DNA from 2 places in the Salibacterium sp. K-3 genome. Region 1 is predicted to be linked to the other one. Evidence: riboswitches for the same ligand, from Rfam matches in the RefSeq annotation. Region 1 holds a riboswitch; the other holds the start of a gene.
What was found. A riboswitch is a leader RNA that binds a small molecule or an ion and turns the genes downstream of it on or off. The one in region 1 is predicted to bind thiamine pyrophosphate.
Positions count from the first base shown of each region.

Region 2: it holds a riboswitch for thiamine pyrophosphate, as region 1 does, so the genes downstream of both, tenA (thiaminase II) here and ACW9JV_RS15915 (thiamine phosphate synthase) in region 1, are expected to answer to the same signal.

Region 1 covers NZ_JBSVZE010000003.1:53,405-64,287, forward strand. The annotation lists gene ACW9JV_RS15880 (GtrA family protein) at 1-398, opposite strand, end outside; gene ACW9JV_RS15885 (glycosyltransferase family 4 protein) at 440-1,582, opposite strand; gene ACW9JV_RS15890 (NAD-dependent epimerase/dehydratase family protein) at 1,603-2,751, opposite strand; gene ACW9JV_RS15895 (ThiF family adenylyltransferase) at 3,044-4,057, opposite strand; gene ACW9JV_RS15900 (thiazole synthase) at 4,057-4,824, opposite strand; gene thiS (sulfur carrier protein ThiS) at 4,829-5,032, opposite strand; gene thiO (glycine oxidase ThiO) at 5,016-6,164, opposite strand; gene ACW9JV_RS15915 (thiamine phosphate synthase) at 6,161-6,757, opposite strand; TPP riboswitch at 6,843-6,951, opposite strand; gene ACW9JV_RS15920 (FixH family protein) at 7,044-7,796, opposite strand; gene ACW9JV_RS15925 (AEC family transporter) at 7,871-8,770, opposite strand; gene ACW9JV_RS15930 (potassium/proton antiporter) at 8,811-10,277, opposite strand; gene moaC (cyclic pyranopterin monophosphate synthase MoaC) at 10,364-10,861, shown strand.
Region 2 covers NZ_JBSVZE010000001.1:581,038-591,920, forward strand. The annotation lists gene ACW9JV_RS02675 (ABC transporter ATP-binding protein) at 1-698, opposite strand, end outside; gene ACW9JV_RS02680 (ECF transporter S component) at 695-1,294, opposite strand; gene tenA (thiaminase II) at 1,291-1,989, opposite strand; TPP riboswitch at 2,117-2,224, opposite strand; gene ACW9JV_RS02690 (hypothetical protein) at 2,305-2,430, opposite strand; gene ACW9JV_RS02695 (putative bifunctional diguanylate cyclase/phosphodiesterase) at 2,522-4,489, opposite strand; gene aroD (type I 3-dehydroquinate dehydratase) at 4,623-5,381, shown strand; gene ACW9JV_RS02705 (shikimate kinase) at 5,419-5,997, shown strand; gene ACW9JV_RS02710 (sugar kinase) at 6,102-7,058, shown strand; gene ACW9JV_RS02715 (bifunctional 4-hydroxy-2-oxoglutarate aldolase/2-dehydro-3-deoxy-phosphogluconate aldolase) at 7,070-7,708, shown strand; gene ACW9JV_RS02720 (hypothetical protein) at 7,795-9,141, shown strand; gene ACW9JV_RS02725 (IclR family transcriptional regulator) at 9,157-9,915, shown strand; gene ACW9JV_RS02730 (nuclease-related domain-containing protein) at 10,034-10,883, opposite strand, start outside.

The DNA of each region.
Region 1 (10,883 bases):
AAACTGGCCGTGAAGGACAAAAACATGGCACAGCCTTTGGCGGCGTTATAGCGCAGCCATCTTGGAATACCGATCCATTCCAGCAGCTGATTTGCTCCCAGAAATACGATATTATTCACACCGAGACTGACAATACCCTGAAGAATAAACATCAGCCTCTGCCGCCGGCTGCCTTCAGCTGAGTTCCGGAACGTAATCATCACATTCCAGAAATAACTGTTGGCTACAGCAAGGGAATAGGCGATCGTATTAAAAAGAGCAAGCATTCCGTGTTCATCGGTTGGAAACAGGACAAGGAGCAGATTCAATGTCCCAATATCCACTCCTGCATTAGCCAGACCAATAACACTGAACTGCATGAACTGAAATGGTCCTTTTGTTAGTTCTTTCTTCGCCATGATATCCCTTCTATTTCCATGACTGGATCAGAGGGCGTCCGCTACGTCAGTTCCTCTTGTTTCCGGGCAGCCTCTTCCAATCCAACCGCTTCATAATATAATTCCAGCAGCTGGCTTGCGGCTTCCGACCAGCCCAGCTCGCCGATGTCTTTACGGGCGTTGGCTGCCAGCCGTTTCCGCAGGGTCTCATCTTCAAAACGACGGACGGTATCAACAAAATCACCGTCTTTCTCTGCATTATAGAGCAGACCGGTGCGTTCATCCTCTATCTGTTCACACGTCGGACCACTCCGTGCCGCCACGAGAGGAAGACCGGACGCCATCGCTTCCAGTATCACAAGACCAAGTGTCTCTGTCGTGGAAGGAAAGACAAAAACATCAGAAGAAGCATAAGCCTGTGCCAGTTCTTCTCCATGCATGAAACCGGTAAATACCGTCTTCGTGCCTTCAAAGTGCTTCTCCAGCGGTTCGCGGTGCGGACCGTCCCCGACAATGGCCAGAGAAAACTCATCCGATTCCTCCAGCACCGAGCGGAGCTTTTCGATTTCTTTTTCCGGCGCCAGCCGGCCCACATAAAGAAGCAGTTTATCCTCCGGCCTGCCGCCGGTCAACTTGTCCCGCATGCTGCTGCAGTAATTGCCGGGATGAAAGTTTTCCGTATCCACGCCCCGCTTCCATACATGTACGTTGTGAAATTCCCGGGATACCAGCTCATTCTGTACCGTCTGTGAGGTGCAGATGTTCAGGTCGGCCTGGTTATGCAGTTTGCGGAAATACCACCAGATAAGTCCCTTAAAAGGGGAAAGATGGTAATAATCCAGATACTGAGCCACATTGGTGTGATAGGATGCGACCAGCGGATAGCCGAGCTGGTGCGCATACTTCACCCCCGAGTATCCGAGAATCGCCGGGTTCACAACATGAACCACATCCGGATGATAGTCTGCCAGATATTCTTTAACGATACGATTAGGGAGGGCGAACTGTTTCGACCGGTAAAAAGGGAGCGTTCTCGCAGGAACTCCCTTAATCACCGCACCCTCAAACTCGTACACTCCAAGGTCAGGGGCAATAATCTGCACCTCATGACCCTGTTGATGGAGCCACCTGATACAGGCGGTCAGCCTGGTGACAATCCCATCTGTGGATGGTAAAAAAGTTTCCGTTACAATCGCGATCTTCAAGGAGGACACTCCCAGTTTCCTTATTTCCAGGATACACCCGGCAGCACATTTTCTTCGATGACCCGGTCTTTATGATGCATCACGGCTTTGAGAATGTCGCGGATGACTTCATCAGTCAACAGATGTGGTTCCAGGCCGAGATCTTTCAGTTTTGTGTTTTCCGCATGGAAATAATGGTCTTCAAGCTCCACTCTCGGGTTTTCGAGGTGTGCAATGTTGGTGTCGAAGCCTTCTTCCTGAGCGACTTTCTGTACCTTGTTCGCCAGGTCCAGAACGGAGAATTCTTCGGTAAACTGGTTAAATACCCGGAATTCCCCTTTATCCGCAGGATTTTCCGCTGCGATCTCGATGCAGCGCACTGTATCCTCGAGATTCAGGAAGCCTCGTGTCTGTCCGCCTTTTCCGTAAACCGTCAAGTCATGGCCGATGGTGGACTGAATGATGAACCGGTTCAATGCGGTGCCAAAAACTCCGTCATAATCCAGGCGGTTCGAAAGTACCGGATCCATCTTTGTTTCGTCTGTTTCCAGCCCATACACCACACCCTGGTTCAGATCGGTGGCACGGATGCCCCATATTTTGCACGTGAACATAATATTGTGGCTGTCATGCACCTTGGAAAGGTGATAGAAAGAGCCGGGCTGTTTCGGGTAAGGAAGCACATCTTTACGGCCTTTATGTTCCACTTCCAGATAGCCTTCCTCGATCGGGATATTCGGGGTGCCGTATTCTCCCATTGTACCCAGTTTAATAAGATGGCAATCCGGAACAACCTCCTTAATGCCGAAAAGCACATTCAGGTTGCCGACAACATTGTTCACCTGGGTGAACACAGCATGTTCACGGTCAATCATTGAATAAGGAGCGGAACGCTGCTCGGCAAAATGAACAAAGGCGTCCGGTTCTTCCGTAAGAAGCACCTGCTTCAGAAAGTCATAATGGTTCAGGTCGCCTTCGTATGTACGAATTTCCCTGCCGGTCAGTTCTTTCCATTTCTCCACACGTTCGGTCAGATCAGCAATCGGGGTAATCGAATTGGAATGAAGCTCGTCATCCCATTTTCTGCGGGCCATGTTATCAATGATTGAAACATCATGCCCCTGTCTGGATAAATAGAGGGCCGTAGGCCACCCGCAAAAACCGTCTCCTCCAGCTATGATAATATTCACGTCATAACCTCCACTCTCATCTTAATAGTCAATTGATATATGAAACGCCATATGAAATGGCAGATTCTTATACCTGCTGATGATACCAAAGAAAAGGTATCATGTTCCAGCCCTTTTCGCAAACGTTATCCGCCGTGCGGAAGTTCCTTTGACATTATAACATTTTCTTTCTCATTGTATGTGTCAAATTGAAATGAATATTTAATGAAATCAGTTTTTACAAAAATAAAATATTCTTTTACAGTTAAAAAACTTCCCCGCCGGAACGGGAAAGTCCTTCTTTTCTTCTGTATTAACCGCCGATATATTTCTGGTACAGCGTCCGGGCTCTGGCTTTGTCACTCTCGCCGTGAATGATCGTGCGTCCGTCCGCAAAAATAACGAAGCGTTTATCCTCCAGCTGCAGTACCAAAAGATGCGGATTCTCTTTTTGCACCCGGCTTTCATACCGATTCTTTAAATCGGGCAGGGATACATACTGCCGGGAGCCCGGGCGGACCTGGACGGCGTCCCGTCCGCAGAGAACTTCTGTCCTGGCACGGTTTTCATAGGCCAGAAACGGGTAATGAGCGCCCTCTCCACAGGAGGGGCAGTCTGGTTTTTTGAGCGAATCCACACGCAGCGCGGACCTTTCATTCGACCAGATATCAAACGACAACAGCGTCCCCCGCAGCTCATGCGGCTGCTCTGTTAAAAGCTTCATGGCCTCCGTCGTCTGGTGGGCACTGACCATCTGGACCGCGGGCGCTATGACACCGGTCGTGTCACAGGTTTCGCCGTCTAATGGGATATCTTCCATCAGACAATGCAGACACGGCGTCTCTCCCGGCAGGACGGTGTAGGTCAGCCCGTAGCTTCCCACACAAGCACCATATATCCAGGGAATCCCGTGTTTCTGGGAGAAATCATTCAACAGCATGCGGGTGTCGAAATTATCAAGCGCATCAATCATAACATCCACCGGCCCGATGGATTCCAGAAACGCTGGATCGGCTTCCCCGATGACAGCTTCGATCGTAATCTCCGAGTTCACCGCTTCCAGTCTTTCTTTCGCGGCTTCCGCCTTTGGCATCGGCAGGGCTGCGTCTGTTTCTGTATAAAGCTGCTGCCGGTTCAGATTGCTGTACTCCACATAATCCCGGTCGATGATCGTCAGACGTCCGGTTCCGGCACGTGCCAGTGTTTCTGCAGCTGCACTTCCAAGCGCCCCGGCGCCTACAATAAGCACATGTTTTTCTGCGAGCAGCTGCTGACCCTGCTTACCAATGCCTGAAAACATCGTCTGACGGGAATAGCGGTTTTCCATCACAGGCGGCTCAATCCCTCTGTCGGACTGCTTGCCTGCGCATAATATTTTTTATCTATCCGGCCGGCCTCATAACCAAGTCTGCCGGCTTCCAGGCCATACTTCATGGCTTCTGCCATCTTCACCGGGTTCTCTGCACCGGAGACCGCCGTATTTAACAGGATACCGTCTGCGCCGAGTTCCATCGCCTGGACCGCGTCTTTCGGACTGCCGATACCGGCATCCACAATGACAGGAACATCCGCCTGCTCTATAATATGGGACAAATTAAACGGATTGATAATGCCAAGGCCCGTGCCAATCGGAGAAGCACCCGGCATCACCGCATGCACCCCGAGGTCCTGAAGGCGTCTGGCCAGCACGACATCATCGGACATATACGCAAGAACTGTATACCCTTCTTCGAGCAGTGTTTCGGATGCTTTGATCGTTTCCACCGGATCCGGGAGCAGCGTTTTGTCACAGCCGATGACCTCCACCTTGATCATGTCGCACATATCAGCTGCGGCTGCAATATGAGCAATCCGGACTGCTTCTTCGGCTGTCTTCGCGCCTGCCGTGTTCGGAAGCAGACGAAATCCCTCCAGATCCATGCTTTCAAATGGATCGGGCTGGCTTGCATCAAATAAGTTCATTCTCCGGACCGCAAACGTCAACACTTCCGTTCCAGAAGCTTTCACCGCTTCTTTCTGTGTCTGGGCGTCCGCGTACTTGCCGGTCCCAAGAAACAACCGGGAGCTAAACGTATAACCGCCTATTTTCAACATGCTGTCATCCTCCTCCTACAAAATGGACAATCTCCAGTTTGTCTCCTTCTTCCACCGGTTCATTGTCATGTTCTTCTTTTTGGACGATGGTACCGTTGCGCTCCACGACTGTTTTTTTACCGCCAAGCTTCAGATGTTCCATCAAGCCGCTCACAGTGTTTCTTTCTTCGGGAATAGTGTGGTTGGTTCCATTAATAATCAGCTGCAACGATCTCTTCCTCCTTTCCACATACATGGCGCTGCGGCGAGAAAGCTGTCAGCCATTCCGTTTCCGCCGCGTCTCCTTCCAATACTTCCGCCATCCATTTTCCGGTTAAGGCGGATAACAATATACCGTTGCGGTAGTGACCCGCTGCCATCCATAATCCGTCAAACGCGGTCTGTCCGAGATAAGGTTTTCCATCCAGGGACTGCGGGCGTACTCCGCTCCAGGTTCGTTCCCAGGAAGCACGGCTGAGTCCGGGTACAAGACGGCAGGCTTTATGCAGAAGGGTCTGCACGGCTTCGGCACTTACCTCTTTTCCCATTTCCCCTTCACGCTCTGTGGCGCCGATAATAATCGAACCTCCGGGTTTGGGGACAATATAAAAATCCGAAGCGTGTACGGTTTTTTCGAGAATCGGTTCTCTCGAATGCAGCCCCACACACTCCCCTTTTACCGGAATGAGCGGAGGGAGCTGTCCGCCAAACGGAGGAATGAAGCGGGACCAGGCTCCGCCTGCCAGAACAATCTGATCGGCGTAGAAATACCCCTGCGGTGTTTCCACTCCTGTGACCCGGCTCCCGTCGAGGATGAAGCGCAGCACCGGCGTATACTCATAAAAATCAGCCCCTTCCCGGACAGCTGCCCCTGCATACGCTCTTGTCAGTTCCGGAGCTTTCACCTGCCCGTCGCCGTAGATATATAAAGCGCCGAAATGGCCTTCAGCAACACTTTTGTCCACGGCTTTCACCTGTTCCGGCTCCAGCCATTCCACCTGCTCGCCGGCCTGCTTCTGAAAATAATACATCTGTTCAAGTCTGCTTTTTTCCGCGGGTGTATCTGCCACTTTGAGCATCCCGTTACAGACATAGGAAACAGCGGTCCCTGACTTTTCTTCGAGCTCCGGGATCAGATCCGGAAACATATCCCGGCTCTGCCTGGCAAATTCGAAAAACGGGCTGTATTCTTTCATTTCAGACTGGGCACCAAGCATGCCGGCCGCTGCGCTGGAAGCTTCCGCCCCGGTTGTCGTTTTCTCCAGCACCGCCGTCCGTCTGTTCCGTGATGCGGTTTGATATGCAATGGAACTGCCGTTAATGCCCCCGCCGATCACAAGTACATCATACGTTTTTCTCATGCTATGCCTCCCTTGGGTAAAACAGCCCGAAAAGCCTCTGCCGCCGCTTTCGGATCATGTGCCTCATACACGCCGGACATAACCGCCGCACCGGTTGCGCCGTAGTCCAGACACCATCCCGCGTTATCCGGGGTGATGCCTCCAATCGCTATCACCGGGATCGAAACGGCTGCTGCTGTCTGTTTGAGGGCGTTCAGCCCTCTGCCCGGATCATTCGGCTTGCTGCCGGTCTCAAAAACATGACCGAAAAAAAGGTAATCCGCCCCTTCTCTTTCTTTTTGGACGGCTGCCTCTGCATCGTGAATCGAGGACCCTTTTTTTCCCGGAAAGGTTACGTGGTCCGGTATCGGTCTGGGTTCCGGCAGGTGAACGGCCGCCAGTTCCATTTCCTTCACCAGCTCCGGATGGTCGTTCAGAATAATACGTGTGCGCGGCACGCCTTCCTCTTCCAGTTTCTGGACAGCCAGGCGGATCTGCGCGGCATCCCATGTTTTTTCGCGGATATGAATATAGTCTGTCTCCCGGTAAATCCGGGTTGTGATATCCAACCACTGCCGAAACGGCTGCCGGCCTGTTGAAATAATATGGAGCATTCGTACGGAAAGCCCCTTTCTTTATGACAATAATAAACAGTAAAAAACCGCTTCCCTTATGAAGGAAAGCGGTGTTGGATTTCAGTGTCCCGACATCCCACTTTCCTCCGCTGGAATCATCCAGGTCAGGTTCCAAGGGTTTTAAAGGTTTACTTTAATCTCAGCCCTTCTCGAGGGCACCCCCAGTGGTGCTGCATTATTCGTTTTTTTAGAAACGTATTGGAATTTATATTCATCATAAGCGAACTTTCAGTCCGCTGTCAACCGGGTTTTTCGCTTCAGGACACTACTCCTCTGCTGTGATCGTAGTGTTTTCGTGCTCGTGGAGTCCTTCTTCATTTTCCGCATGAAGGGTCAGTGTATAATCACCAGCTGCTTCGAAAATGTGCGTACCTGTATAGACGCCGTCCCCGGTTTCTTCCGTCTCCAGCCATACGACAGAACCTTCTCCTTCCGATTCTATTTCGTATCTGACATCAGCACCTGTCAACGCCTCTCCTTCATGCTGTACGGCAAATGTCAGATCCGATGGTTCTCCCACTACAGCAGGTTCGGACTGATACGTTATATTGAACGGCTCACTGCCTTCTCCGGCAGCACTTTCATCCGATTCGCTGCTGTTCGTTTCCGGATTTCCCACCGTCACATCTGCGGTCGGCATATTGTGCATATCTCTTGCCGTAACGTGAGCGGTAACATGATATAGAGCCTCTTCCTCAAACGTATACGAAATGGAATAGCGGTTGTCTTCTCTATTTTCGGACAGAATTTCCTCACTGTCGGATTTGGATCCGTCTTTCCAGATTTCAAAACGAACTTCATCCGCATCGCTCACTGCTTCATTTCCCTGTGTGACGGAAGCTGCAAGCTCCACTTCTTCTCCGGGCTCCGGTTTTTCAGGCATGTCCGTTTCCACCTCGATCGCTGCCAGTTCTGTCTCTTCTCCTCCGGACGTATCTCCTTGATCCTGCGCCTGACCGCAGGCACTGAGCATGAGCACAAACAGCAGGAGAGCCGCAACGGTATATAAACCTTTCATCTCGTCCACCACCTTTTTATTCCATTATACATCAATTCAGCGGGACCTTTCTTCCTGCCTTCTTGACAATTTGTTTACACTCCGAACAGGGACAGCAAAACCCACAGGGACGGTACACTACACAGCGTTGTCACCAGTGTAATGCTTGATACCATATTTGGACTGGAATTAAACTGTACCGAAATCATCGCAATCGTGGCGGCGGTCGGCATCGCAGCCGAAACGATGAGAACCGCGCTCAGTGTCGGTCCGGTCTGCAGCACAAGAGTGAGCAGAAACGCCGCGGCCGGAGAAATAACGAGGCGGAGAGCCGTACCGATACCAACCAGTTTCCAGTCCAGAGCGGATACGGAAATCTTCGCCAGCTGCATGCCGAGCACAATCATGACGACAGGAATCGCGGCGTCAGCAAGCATATTCACGGCATCCATGTACGATTCTGTTATTTCCAATTGTACAGCCTGACACAGTACTCCGACAATGAGCGCATGAAAAACAGGCATCTTCAGCACGACCCGGAACGCATCCCCGGCTGACAGGCTGCTGCGGTTGGCTATGTAAACCCCGATAGTGCTCATGAACAAGGCCTGAATGACCATAAATATAATCGAATAGGAAAAAGCCGTATCACCAAAGGCGAAAAGAACGAGCGGAGCTCCGTAGTTTCCGGAATTCATAAATGTTGTTGCCAGTGTCATCCCGCTCGTTTTTTCGGTATCCCATTTCATGAACATAGCGAGCAGTTTATTAAGAAGCAGCATGACAATGAGAAACAAAATCGTGAATAAAACGATGCGGAATAAATCCGCATCTGGTTCCGTCGTATAAAAGGTGCGGAAAACAAGGGCAGGATTTAATATGTAAAGCGCTACAGCGGAGACAGATCCCACCTCCAGGATCTGCTTTCTCTGAAGCAGATAACCCGCCGCAAAAATCAGAATGATAGGCACAAGAACGTTCAGAAACACAGACATAACAATGACCACCTTTACTCTCCGGGAATCATCTCCTCTTTCAGACTTTCAGCATCTGACGGAGTTTCTTTTTTTCTTTTCTCGAAACAAGAATGTATAAAAAATCACCCTTCTGCACTTGTGTTTCTCCATATGGTGTGATCAGTTCATCGTCACGGACAATCGCACTTATGAGAACAGAATCCGGAAAATCAATATCCTGCAGTTTCTTCCCGACAATGGACGTTTTTTCATCGGTCTGAAATTCGATGATTTCCGCATTGGCCCGCCCGATCGATATTAATTCAAGGGAATGGGTCGGGGTTTCTTTTTTCGGACCGGAAAGCCCCAGTTTATTAGACATATAGGAAAGCGTGGAACCTTGAATCAAAGCAGATGTCAATACGATAAAAAATACTACATTAAAAATCATGGCGCCGTTTTCTACATCCGCGACAATCGCAAATGTCGCAAGGACGATCGGCACCGCTCCGCGCAGCCCCGCCCAGGAAAGGAAAAGTTTTTCTTTCCATTGATATTTCATCCCCATTAGTGACAGGAACGAAGCAGCCGGTCTCGCTGCAAAAATAAGAACCGCCGACAGCAGCAGGCCGCTGCCCATCACATTCGGGGACAGAATCTGTTCAGGGAAAGCCAGCAGACCGAGAATTATAAACATAAGGATCTGGGCCATCCATGCAAATCCTTCATTAAATCGGAAAATCGAATGCCGGTAGGTCAGTTCCGAGTTACCGATGACCAGCGCTGCAACATATACCGCAAGAAAACCGCTTGCCTGGGAAAGAGAGGCCACACTATAAATTAACAGGGCAAAGGAAAGTGCAAAGATAGGATAAAGACCGCTGGAATCAAGATTAATGCGGTTGATCGACGCCGAGGCAGCTTTTCCGAGAACAAGGCCGACGACAAGACCGATCCCCATCTGCCAGAAAAAAGACCCGATTAACAACCAGTAATTCGGCTGATCCACAATAATTAATTCAACAAAAAGAAGCGTCAAAAACACAGCCATCGGATCATTCGTGCCGGATTCCGCCTCCATCGTGGCTGCAATTTTTGTTTTTATGTTTCTTTCCTTCAACGAAGCAAACACCGCAGCAGCATCGGTTGAACCGACAATGGCACCAAGAAGAAGAGCCTCCAGCCATGTCAGATCAACGACATACCATGCCGCTGTGCCGACAATAAACGAGGTGATCAGCACCCCGAATGTAGCCAGGCTAAGGGAAGGGCCGATCACGGGTTTGATGACGGACCATTTTGTCTGAAGGCCGCCTTCAAACAGGATGATGACAAGCGCGATAACGCCCACCAGCCGGGCCTGTTCAGCATTATCAAAATAAATAATACCGAGGCCGTCACTTCCAATGAGCATCCCGACCAGAATAAACAGGATCAGCGAAGGCATCCCAAGCCTCGCAGAAAATTTCGTTACTGTTACGCCTACGATTAAAAGCAGCGCAGACAGCAGCACAAATGAATCAATATTGAAACCCCCGGCAAACATACGTGATCTCCTCTCCCACACCTGAACATGTTATTATAATGGTATCATATCTTTTCCAACCGTCTCACTTGAAAGGAGCTGCCGTAATGACCGAATTCACCCACCTCAATGAACAGGACCGTGCCAGAATGGTCGATGTTTCCGAAAAAGAGGAAAGTACAAGAACGGCCCGGGCACGCTCGGGCATCACGATTTCCAAAGAAGCCTATAGACAGATGGAAGAAGGAACCAACAAAAAGGGAAATGTGCTCGCGGTTGCGCAGGTTGCCGGTATCACAGGAGCAAAAAAAACATCCGACTGGATTCCGATGTGCCACCCGCTGCCGATCAAGGGCGCCGACATTTCTTTTGAATGGGAAAAAGCCGGCGGAGACACATACCATCTTCTTATTACCGCCGAAGTAAAAGTAAAGGGAAACACAGGGGTGGAAATGGAAGCTCTTACCGCAGCCTCCGCCGCAGCCCTTACAGTATATGATATGTGTAAATCGACCGGTAAAGACATGACGATCGGACCAACCTGGCTGCTCGAGAAAACCGGCGGAAAAAGCGGGGACTATCAAAGAGAACAGCACCGCACATGAAAAAGCCGGCGGAACAGGTAGT
Region 2 (10,883 bases), on a different contig from region 1:
AACAAGATACGGGGCGGTCCTTCAGCAAGGACGCCCCCATCTTTTTGCAGTGCAATAACCCGGTCGATCGCTTCTAGACCGGTTTCCATCTTATGCTCCATCAACAGAACGGTTTTGTTTCTCCGTTCGGAGAGGTCGAGCCATAACTGAAGAATATCTTCCCTGCTCTCGGGGTCCAGGTTGGCGGTCGGCTCATCCAGAAGAAATATCTCCGAGTCCAGAGCAAGCAGACAGGCGATGGCAGCCTTCTGCTTCAACCCACCTGAGAGGCTGCTCAGCCTATCACTTCGACGCTTTTCCAGTCCTGTGATGGCCAGAACCTCTTCCAGTCTTGTCTCTATTTCTCCAATAGAAAGACCGATGTTTTCCATTCCGAAAATAATCTCGTCTTCGACGGTTTCCATACAGAACTGCGTTTCCGGATCCTGAAAGAGAATACCAACGTGACGGCATGCTTCTGAGGTTTCCCAGTGCTGAGGATCTGCTCCGTTTACAAGAATTTCTCCTGTCCGCTCCGCATCCATCACTCGTGGAATCAAACCCTGCAAGGCAAGAGTGAGCGTGCTTTTGCCGCACCCGCTCGGTCCCAGCAGAAGAATATTCTCACCAGGGGTGATGTCAAGATCCAGAGGCGGCAGAGCCGTTTGTTCCTCCGCAGGATACATAACGGTCAGTCCTTTGGTTTGAATGCCGTTCATGAGGCCGATTCCTCTCTTTTCGCTGCGCGCATGTTTCGGCCGATGGCAAAGTTATGCAGCACCCCGGTCCGGACCAGCGCGTAAGTTAGATAATGACTGCCCCAGCCTGCTAGCAGCATGCCGCTTAAGAGCATCGTACCAAGCATGAGCCAGACGACAACCGCTGCGTACTGGCTGTAACCGTACATGGCGAACTGGGTCAGGAAGCTGGCGGCTGTGCCGGCCATGCCGGCCAGCATCAGCACGGGCAGTTTGAAACTGCGGTAGCGGAATATGGCAAAAATGAGTTCCGCACCGATTCCCTGGGTGAAACCAAGGATAAGAACAGACCCGGCGTTAACAGATCCGACCATGACTTCGGTTCCGGCTGCGATCATTTCGGCAGCAAGAGCTGCTCCCGGTTTCTGGATGATAAGCGCACAGACGACGGGGGCCATGATCCAGAAACCGGCCATCAATCCGCCGCCCACCGGACCGAGTAAACCGGTGACGAGCTGCCCGAGGAAGATCCAGAGGAGATACAGTACGCCGAAGACGGCGGAAATAAAAGCCATGACAACAATTTCACGGAGATTCATGGTGCGGGTCTGCTTCATTTTTCTGCACTCTCCGGCTTTTTATTTTCAGCGAACGGCCAATCCTCTGCTTTATAAGCCATATCAAAAAACATGTACTCGAGCTGGCAGCCATCCACGAAATGTTCTTCCCAGCGTTTCACCTCTTCGTCGGAAGCTTTTTCTGCCATGGCATCCAGTTTATCCAGATATTCCTGCATACGCGGCTCTTCCTGTTTCCCGTAAAATGAAATCCAGCCGTAGAACGGATGTGTTTCATCCGGGTTGTATTCCTCGACAAGTCGTTCTCCAACATATAGATAAATCCAGGGGCACGGCAGGGTGGCGGCGATAATATCCCCGATATTGCCTTCATAGGCGGTGTGAAGCATATGTTTGGCGTAATGCTGTGCGACGGGCGCGAGCGGATATCCCTGCAGCTCATCGTAGCCTACGCCGGCCTGGTCGCATAAATTGTGGTGGGGGTGGATCTCGCTGTTTAAAATGAATCCGATGCCGGTGTGAAACATCTCCATGTCTTCGCGGGTGCTGCATTTTGCCATGCCGAGCGCACGCGCCTGTATCATGGCGTTCAGGTACTCATAATCCTGTTTCACATAATGAATCAACTGTTCCTTTTCCAAATGACCGTTTCCGATGCCTTGAATGAACGGGTGGTCATAGCACGCCTCAAAAATGTGGTTCGTTTTCTGCCTCAGTTTCTCTGAAAATCGCATTCTTTCATCTCCTGCCTTTCTGTGATTATTCACATAAAAAGAGCCGCTCCGGAAATGGAGCGGCTCTGTTATAGGAGATATTATGGATGAGATGGTGCACACAGGAGCGCACCACTGTCCACAGACAGATCTGCCGGCTCCACTTCCCTTCGCTGGTACTAACCAGATCAGGTTCAAAGGGACCAAGGAATCGAGCATTCCTTATCTCAGCTTTACAGCGCCCCCAGCGGACTCGTTTTATGCAATTGTCTGCATCATATCACGCGCACACAGAATTGTCAAAATTTTTCACGGAAAAAATGATGCAGCGTACATCTATTTTTTTCTCATCTGTTTCGCTTTATTGACGGCCGTCGACGCTGCCTGTTTTGCTTTTTCCCGGTTTTTTTCATCTTTCAGATATTCCTTGGCAGTCGAGAATAATTTCTTTTTCAGGCTCATCAGAATACTCCCTTCTGTGATAGAATACGTTATTTCTCTTATTCCCGCGCCGGGGGAGGCTGAAACAATATGCTTTAACGCCGCCCTTTTCTCATCGAAAGGATTCGTAAATGCCGGCGTCTATCCATTGGCTGCCTCTGCCTATGAGAAAACCCTGGACGGCATCACAGGAATGAGAGTGGAGCCAGTGCCACTGCTCCATCGTTTCCACTCCTTCAGCGATCACTTTCATATTCAAATCATGGGCCAGTGTCACCACCGCTCGCACGATAGCTCCTTTGGACCAGGAGGCAGGAAGGTCCTGGATAAACGAACGGTCAATTTTAATCAGATCGAACGGCAGGGTGCCGATATAGTTCATCGAAGAATACCCGGAGCCGAAATCATCGAGTGCCAGTCTGATCCCGGTTTCTTTCCATTTGGTAAGCGTCGGGACCAGGTCGTGAAGATTATCAATGGTGGCGGATTCTGTGAGCTCGAGTGTGATCAAACGAGGATCAATATCAAAGCGGGTGAGCGTGTCGATGACGTAATCTTCAAATCCCGGGTCATGAAACTGGCGGAAAGACACATTTACGGATACACTGTACATGCTTTTTCCATAATCCTGTCTTTCTTTTAACATCCGGCATGCTTCTTTTAACACCCAGCGGCCGAGAGGGTGGATCAAACTGGAATTTTCAGCGGCCGGGATGAATTCGCCGGGGGAAATATATCCATGATCCGGATGCTCCCAGCGCAGAAGGGCCTCGAAACCGAAAGGAGTCCCGTCCGTAACAGAAAGCTGCGGCTGGAAGATCAAGTACAGTTCTTCTGACTGGACTGCATGATGCAGGTCCCGCTGCAGTTTGATATAGGAAAGGGAAGCGTCGGCAAGGGCTTGTGTATAGATGGAGAGCGACGACCCTTCGGTTTCTTTTGCTTTCTGCATGGCCATATTGGCCTCCTGAAGCAGCTGCGGTGCCGGTTTTCTGTGGGAAGCCGGATGTTCGCTGACACCGATGCTGATTTCCAGATAGATAGGTTCATGATGATACAGAAACGGTTCGTTCACATCAGCAGGAAGCATCTGTTTTAGCCGGTCATAGATTTCCGGACCTGCCACGATCACAAATTCATCGCTGTTTATCCGGTAGACCCGTCCGTCTGATCCGCACCGGGAAAGAAGCCGGCTGGCATAGGAAATCAATATGTATGCAGCGCCTTCCCTGCCGAAATAACTGTTGATCCGCTTGAATTCATCAATGTTAATCAGAAATACATAATACCTGCCGTTCCACTCTTTTTGATGTTCATCAAAGCTTTTGGCATTCGGCAGGCCGGTCAGCTCGTCAAAGTATGCCGCCTGATAATAGTCGTTGTAAAAGCGGTAATGACTTTTCAAAAAGAGGTTTACCAGAAGCAGGAGCATATCAAAAAACAGGATGCCGGCCGATCCAAGTGCTTCGTAAAACAGGCTCATCGCCATGACAAAACTGGGGAGAAAGACGGATATATAAATAACAAGGTACAAAAGGGATACTGTCACTCTGTTTTTGGCTGAAACTTTCTGCCATAATAAGAATAAAAGCACACCCAGCAGCGTAGAGAGAATTAAGTGAAAAGCTGTTATGATAAGAGACGAAGGATTTTCAAAAGAGAGAAGCGGGCTGTACTCCTGAAAGAAAGCAAGCATGATTCCACTTATGGAAAGAAGGACAGCCATCCGCGCCACTCCGGTCAATGCCCGGGGTGCATGGTAAAAACTCAGGCTCAACACCGCGGTGCTGACCGCCAGCGAAAAAAAAGCGTCAGCCGGTCCTGTGAGGAGTAAAGATCCATAAAATATGACGGGAGTAAGCGAGATATAATACCCGCTGTTCCATGGCAGGTAAGGATGGAACCATCCAAACAAAACCATGGAAAAAATCAATGTGAAAAGAAGAGCCTGGCCGGCATCCGGCGGCACGAAATAGAATAGCAGGACTCCTGCTGCTGAAGACAGAAGCACCATGAGTAAAGCAATCGAAAAAATAGAGTCTTCCGTACTATCTATACTTTGATTTTCCCCTTTTTCCATGTCAGTCACCTGCCGATAAAGTCGGGATATATAGTATAATAGTTTTATTATAGCTTACATATGATCCACTTGGGAACATAAGAAACGGATTTTTTTGGAAAGTTCCATGAAACGAAAATATCAGGAGGATAACATGCGGTCAAAAGTAATTCAGACAAAACATCATACGTTTCATACCGGCCGACCTTCTCTCTGCCTGCCGGTCACAGGAAAGACGGATAGTGCAGTGCTGGAGGAAGCTGTGTCCATTCAGCATAAAAAACCGGATCTCGTAGAATGGAGGGCGGACTTCTTTGAAGACCTTTCAGATATAGAAAAAGTAGAAGACACTGCCGCCCGGATGAGGGAAAGTCTTCAGGGAATCCCCCTCCTTTTTACCATAAGATCAGAAAAGGAAGGCGGGCAGACCGTTTCTCTTACAGCATTCGAAAAGATGGAATGGTACCGCCGGTTGTCGATCGATGGTAATGTGGATATGATGGACTATGAAATACAGCAGGACGAAGCTGAAATAAAAGAAGTTCAATCTTTCTGCAGAAAAAACGGTGTACTCCTCCTTTTTTCTTATCATAACTTTTCCATCACACCGTCTGAAGAAGAAATGTTGACGATGTTTAAAAAAATAGAGGATGCAGGTGCTGATATGGCGAAAATAGCCGTCATGCCCGAAACAATGAATGATGTACTGTCTCTTCTGAACGTAACATTGAAAGCAGATGAGGAACTAGACATTCCCGTGATTACAATGTCGATGGGGAAAATGGGAGCTGTCTCGAGATTAGCCGGATGGCAGTTTGGCTCTCTTTTTACATTCGCTGTCGGCAGTAGAAGTTCAGCCCCCGGCCAGATCCCGGTCGAAATGATGAGAGAACTCGAAGGATATTTGATATAAGGCACCGGGATCAATGATGATAGAAAGTGGGAAGAAAATGGAGCGGTTACCGGCTTTACGTGAGAGAAATATTGTTTTGATCGGATTTATGGGGTCCGGTAAATCCACGATTGGAACCCTGTTATCCAAAAAGTTATACCGGGATTTTGTAGATGTTGATGATTATATAGAAGCCCGGCAGAAGATGAGTATCCCCGATATTTTTCGTAAGAAAGGAGAAGACACGTTTCGGGAGCTCGAAAAAGAGACAACCATACGCCTCTGCGAAAAGGAACGGCTGAAAATTCTGGCGCTTGGCGGAGGAGCTTACATGCAGCCGGAAATACGCGAAGCCTGCATGAAATACTGCATTGTTGTGCTGCTGAATGTAGGCTGGGAGACGTGGAAAGATCGTCTGCCCCTCATTCAGGGCAACCGGCCTGTTCTGCAGAATAAATCAATGGAGGAAATGGAAGCTTTATTTTATGAACGAAAGCAGGCGTACTCATTGAATACATTGCAGGTGGATACAGACGGAAAAGGCGAAGAAGAAACAGCAGACGAGATCGTTCACCTGTTGAAGCTGGGATGGGACTGGTATCCTGCGTATTTGTCGGACGATAGGGGCGCTCCATAAGGAGTGCTCTTTTTTGTGAAATTGACGATACAGACGGATTGGTATACGATAGAATTATATATGCAGAACGAAATTTCACATTATAAAACAAACGGGGTGTCGGAATGGATGTTGTTACAATAGGGGAGACCATGGCGCTGTTTACCCCGGACCAGAAGGGGCTTATGCGCTATGCTCATTCCTATTCCAGAAAGTTCGGCGGAGCGGAATCAAACATGGCGGTCGGCCTGTCCCGCCTCGGCCACAAAGCGGGCTGGATCAGCCGTGTCGGTGACGATGAACTCGGAAAAGCGATGCTTCATTTTGTCCGTGGTGAGGGTGTGAATACCGACCACGTGACAATGGATCCGGAAGCGCCGACCGGACTGTATTTTAAGGAATTCCGAAAAGCGGGGGATATCCGTGTGCAGTACTACCGGAAGGGATCGGCGGCGAGCCGCCTGAGTACCGCTGACATCGATGAAGACTACATGAAACAGGCGGATTACCTACATATCAGCGGTATTACTCCAGCATTAAGTGAAAGCTGCCGGGAGATGCTTCCAGCAGCCATTAACACGGCCAAACGGCATGGAGCAAAGGTTGTCTTTGACCCGAACCTGCGCCGTTCCTTATGGAGTGATGAAGAAGCACGGGAAACGCTGCTGGATCTGGCGTCGCATGCAGACATTATTCTGCCCGGCATTGCCGAAGGAGCCTTTTTGTTCGGAACGGACGATCCACACGAACTGGGGCGGCTCTTTCTACAGCAGGGAGCGGAAGAAGTGGTGTTGAAAGCAGGCGATACAGGCACCTATTATTTTAATAAAAACGGATCGGAATTTGTTCCGGCGTTTCAGGTGGAAACGGTGGTCGACCCGGTCGGGGCCGGGGATGGATTTGCCGCCGGTTATCTATCCGGTCTTTTGGACGGTCTTTCGCCGGTGGAAGCTGTACGTCGCGGTAATGCCGTCGGAGCGCTTGTCACGCAGGCGGAAGGGGACGTTGAAGGCCTGCCGGAGCGGGCGGATGTAGAAGCGTTGGTACATGAAAAATCAGGCACGGAAGACGTGCGTCGTTAAGGAGGATGTATATGACATCAATTCAGGATATTAAAGAGAACGGCGTGGTGGCGATTATCCGCGGCGCAGATCCGGACAATATAGAAGATATGGCGGAAGCGCTGCTGGAGGGCGGCGTCCGGACGCTGGAGATTACGATGGAAACGCCGAATGTGCTTGCTGCCATCGAGAAGCTGCGCAAATCCTACGGCAATGAACTGATCACCGGCGCCGGCACGGTACTCGACCCGGAAACAGCCCGTTCTGCGATTATGGCAGGGGCGCAGTTCATCTTTTCCCCGACGGTAAACCCGGCTACAATTCAAATGTCCAAGCGGTACGGCGTGATCAGCATTCCAGGGGCGATGACGCCGACAGAAATACTGACAGCCTACGAAAGCGGGGCGGATGTCATTAAAGTGTTCCCGGCCAACCAGTTCGGCCCGTCGTACCTGAAAGACATCAAGGGGCCGCTTCCTCATATTCCATTGATGCCGACCGGTGGGATCACAACGGAAAACCTGAAGGATTACATGGATCAGGGAGCTGTCGCCGTAGGGGTGGGAAGCGCTCTCGTGAATACGAAAAAGCCGTGGAACAACGAAGAAAAAGCAGCCTTGACCAAACGGGCGCAGGCATTCACGGATGCCTTTCAACAGGCGCTGCAATAAGATAGAAGCGCAGCAGGGCGTTTGGAAACATCAGGCGCGCTGCTGTCTTTTTTTGAATGAATCCTGGCAGTAAAGGGACGTTTCCTATGATGTATCTTATATTGTACAGCTTACTGGTCGTTGGATATGCCGTTTCCCTGTTTGCAGGAGGGGCATGGCTCACGTATCTGACAGGCCTGGCTGCGGCTGCCTCCATCGTTGTTTCGTTTCCGAAAGCGGACCGCCTCTATCAAGGGACCGCTGCTGTATTCTTGATCGCGGCGGCAGCGGCGGTGTGGGTGGAGGGGATTGCGGTACATGAACTCCCTTATTATATGACGTCCATGGTCATGCTGATTATGGTGTTTTATGTACTGCCCTTTATTAACAGCGTCATCGTTGTCGGACGTTATGATCAAAAAGTCAACAAGCTGCTGAAAACAAACATGACCCACCTCGGGCAGCTGTACCGCCGCGCAGCCGGTGTATCGTTTATGCTCGGCACCTTTTTAAACATCAGCACCCTGCCGCTTGTGGTCAGTGTACTGCGCCGCAATCTCGAAGAACAGAGCGCCCGGCTATCGGCCCGCTTTATCAGTTCGGCGATGCTGCGCGGGTATGCGCTTTGTCTGGTATGGAGCCCGATGGAACTGCTTGTTGCGATTTCGGTTGATATAACCGGAGCAGCTTATCTCGAACTACTGCCGCTGCTGCTCTTTTTCGCTGCTGTCTTTTTAATGATCACCATGATTACCGGAAGGAAATACCGGCACATCACGACTTCCATCGAAACCCGGGATATAAATATGCGGGCGGTGTATCAAAAAATCGCGGGCCTTTCCTTTTTCCTGCTTTTGTTTATTTCTTCCATTATCGCGCTGCACGAAGTACTGCCGGTATCGTTTCTTGAAACGGTTGCTCTCGTGATTACTCCATTTTCTTTCGGCTGGGCGCTCGTGATCGGAAGAATCCGTTCCTTTCTCGTGTACGCCTTGAAAAACTGGACTTCACGGACGGCTTCTCTGCAGAATTACATGGTATTGTTTTTGTCGGTCGGTTTTTTTATCCGGGTACTGGAAGAAACGGTATGGATGGACTGGCTCCAGTATCCGTTTTTATTTTTGCAGGATATTCCTGTATTATTGTTTGTAACGATTCAGGTCATGTTTTTGGCGCTTGCGATGATCGGGTTTCATCCGATCGTCACGATCGCACTGGCCGGCGAGATGCTGCAGCCGCTGCTTGAGGATATCGCACCGGCCGGAGCCGCTGTGGTATTGATTACGAGCGGTCTGTCCACGGTTATGGCAGGGCCGTTTAACATCTCCGTCTCGCTGACCGGTATGCTGCTGCACCAGAACCCATACCGTGTGTCGCTCTGGAACCTGCCGTTTGCCTTTCTGTTCAGCAGCGGCGGGACAGTGCTGGCCCTCGTCATTCAATATGTATTCTAGAAAGGAGGTGGTTCGGTGCCGATCATTCAATCCGTCGACCGTGCCCTGCAGATTCTTGATTTATTCGATGATACCGATACCGAATTAAAAATAACCGACATCAGCGAACGGCTCCACCTACATAAAAGTACGGTCCATTCGCTTTTAAAGACGCTGGAAAAACACCAATATATTGAGCAGGCAGGAGAATCCGGGAAATACAGTCTCGGCATGAAGCTGTTTGAACGGGGCAACTACGTGATCCGCAGCCGTGATATCCGTGCCACGGCCCGGGATTATCTGTATGATCTTTCACAGAAGACGAACCAGACGGTGCACCTTGTCATCCAGGACGGAAGGGAAGGGGTTTACATCGACAAAGTGGAAAGCACCTCGGCGACCATTTTATATTCCCGCATCGGCCGGCGTATCCCCCTGCACTGCAGTGGTGTCGGCAAGGCGCTGCTTGCGTTTCAGCCTGATGAAGAGATCGCCGCTCTTTTAAAGGACTACCATTTTGTCCGGCAGACCGAGCACACGATTACCGATGCCGCTTCGTTCTGGGCCGAAATTCGGAAGGTGCGGGATCAGGGCTACGCCGAAGACCGGGAAGAAAATGAACCCGGCGTACGCTGCGCCGCTGTGCCGATCCATGACCATAACGGCCGCATTGCCGCCGCTCTCAGCATTTCGACTCTGGTCGTGCGAACGTCGGAAGAAGAAATGTCTCATTATATTGAACAGCTGAAAGAAACCGCCGCCGCTTTATCAAAAAAGCTGGGGTACGGGTATTGATGACATTTTCGAAAGGGAAATGTCTTCTATTACATAGTACTGGACACGATTCGATGAAGGTATGATCGAAGTGTCCAGTAAATTTTTTTTATGGACATTTGCGGCGGAGAACTGTCGGCTATCTATGTGGAGGTGATACATAATACGATCCTTTTCCCTTCCCGACTCGCTGATAATGAGAAAGGAGGACGCGGCTGACGTTTTTTCTGCTGCTACTGAGGCCGCACCAGTCATAGATAATAGGGGTCGTCAATTTATTCTTCGGGAACAGCAGTCTGAACTCTTCGATGCTTCGCTGGATACCGCTGCGGCGGGTTTCTTTATTCCCGCAGGAGGCACAGATCAATGTATTTTTCCTTTCCTTCATCCACCCGGAGCAGGAAGGACAGGATACTCCCTTGATTAAATAAGGATAGTTGTAATCCGGAAGGCGTGTGTAAGGGGACAAATCCCAATGCAGCCTCAGCAGCTGTTCCGCAGCATGGTGGTGCTGTTTGGTGAGAGGGGACGAGGGTTCCTGGTTCCATTTTTGGATAAAGCGCTGGAGCTGGTTCGGGAGAAGTACCGGCAGTTCCGAAGAGGCATGGTAAAGAGTGAAAAAAGGATGGGTGTAGGCGACAAGACCTTGAATAGGAAGAGTCAGCGGGAGGGTTTGAAAGGTTTGACGGAGAAACGCTTCGCTTCGCTGCAGTTGAAGCAGTGGATCTTTCATTTCTTTTCCGTTCATGAGGTAAAGCCGGTTCTTATTAAGATAATACTCGCCTTCGTAATGTTTTACTTCAAACAGATAAGCCTGGTCATATGTCAGCACCAGCGTATCGATTTGACAAAAACTGTGATGATGTTCGATCAACAGATCATTCATAATGATGGTGTCGTGTTCAAGCTGGAGCAGCGATTGATTCAACGTCTGCTCGCCCTCAAAACCTTTCTCCAGGCTGAGGTAATACTGCCTTTGACCGGGGGAT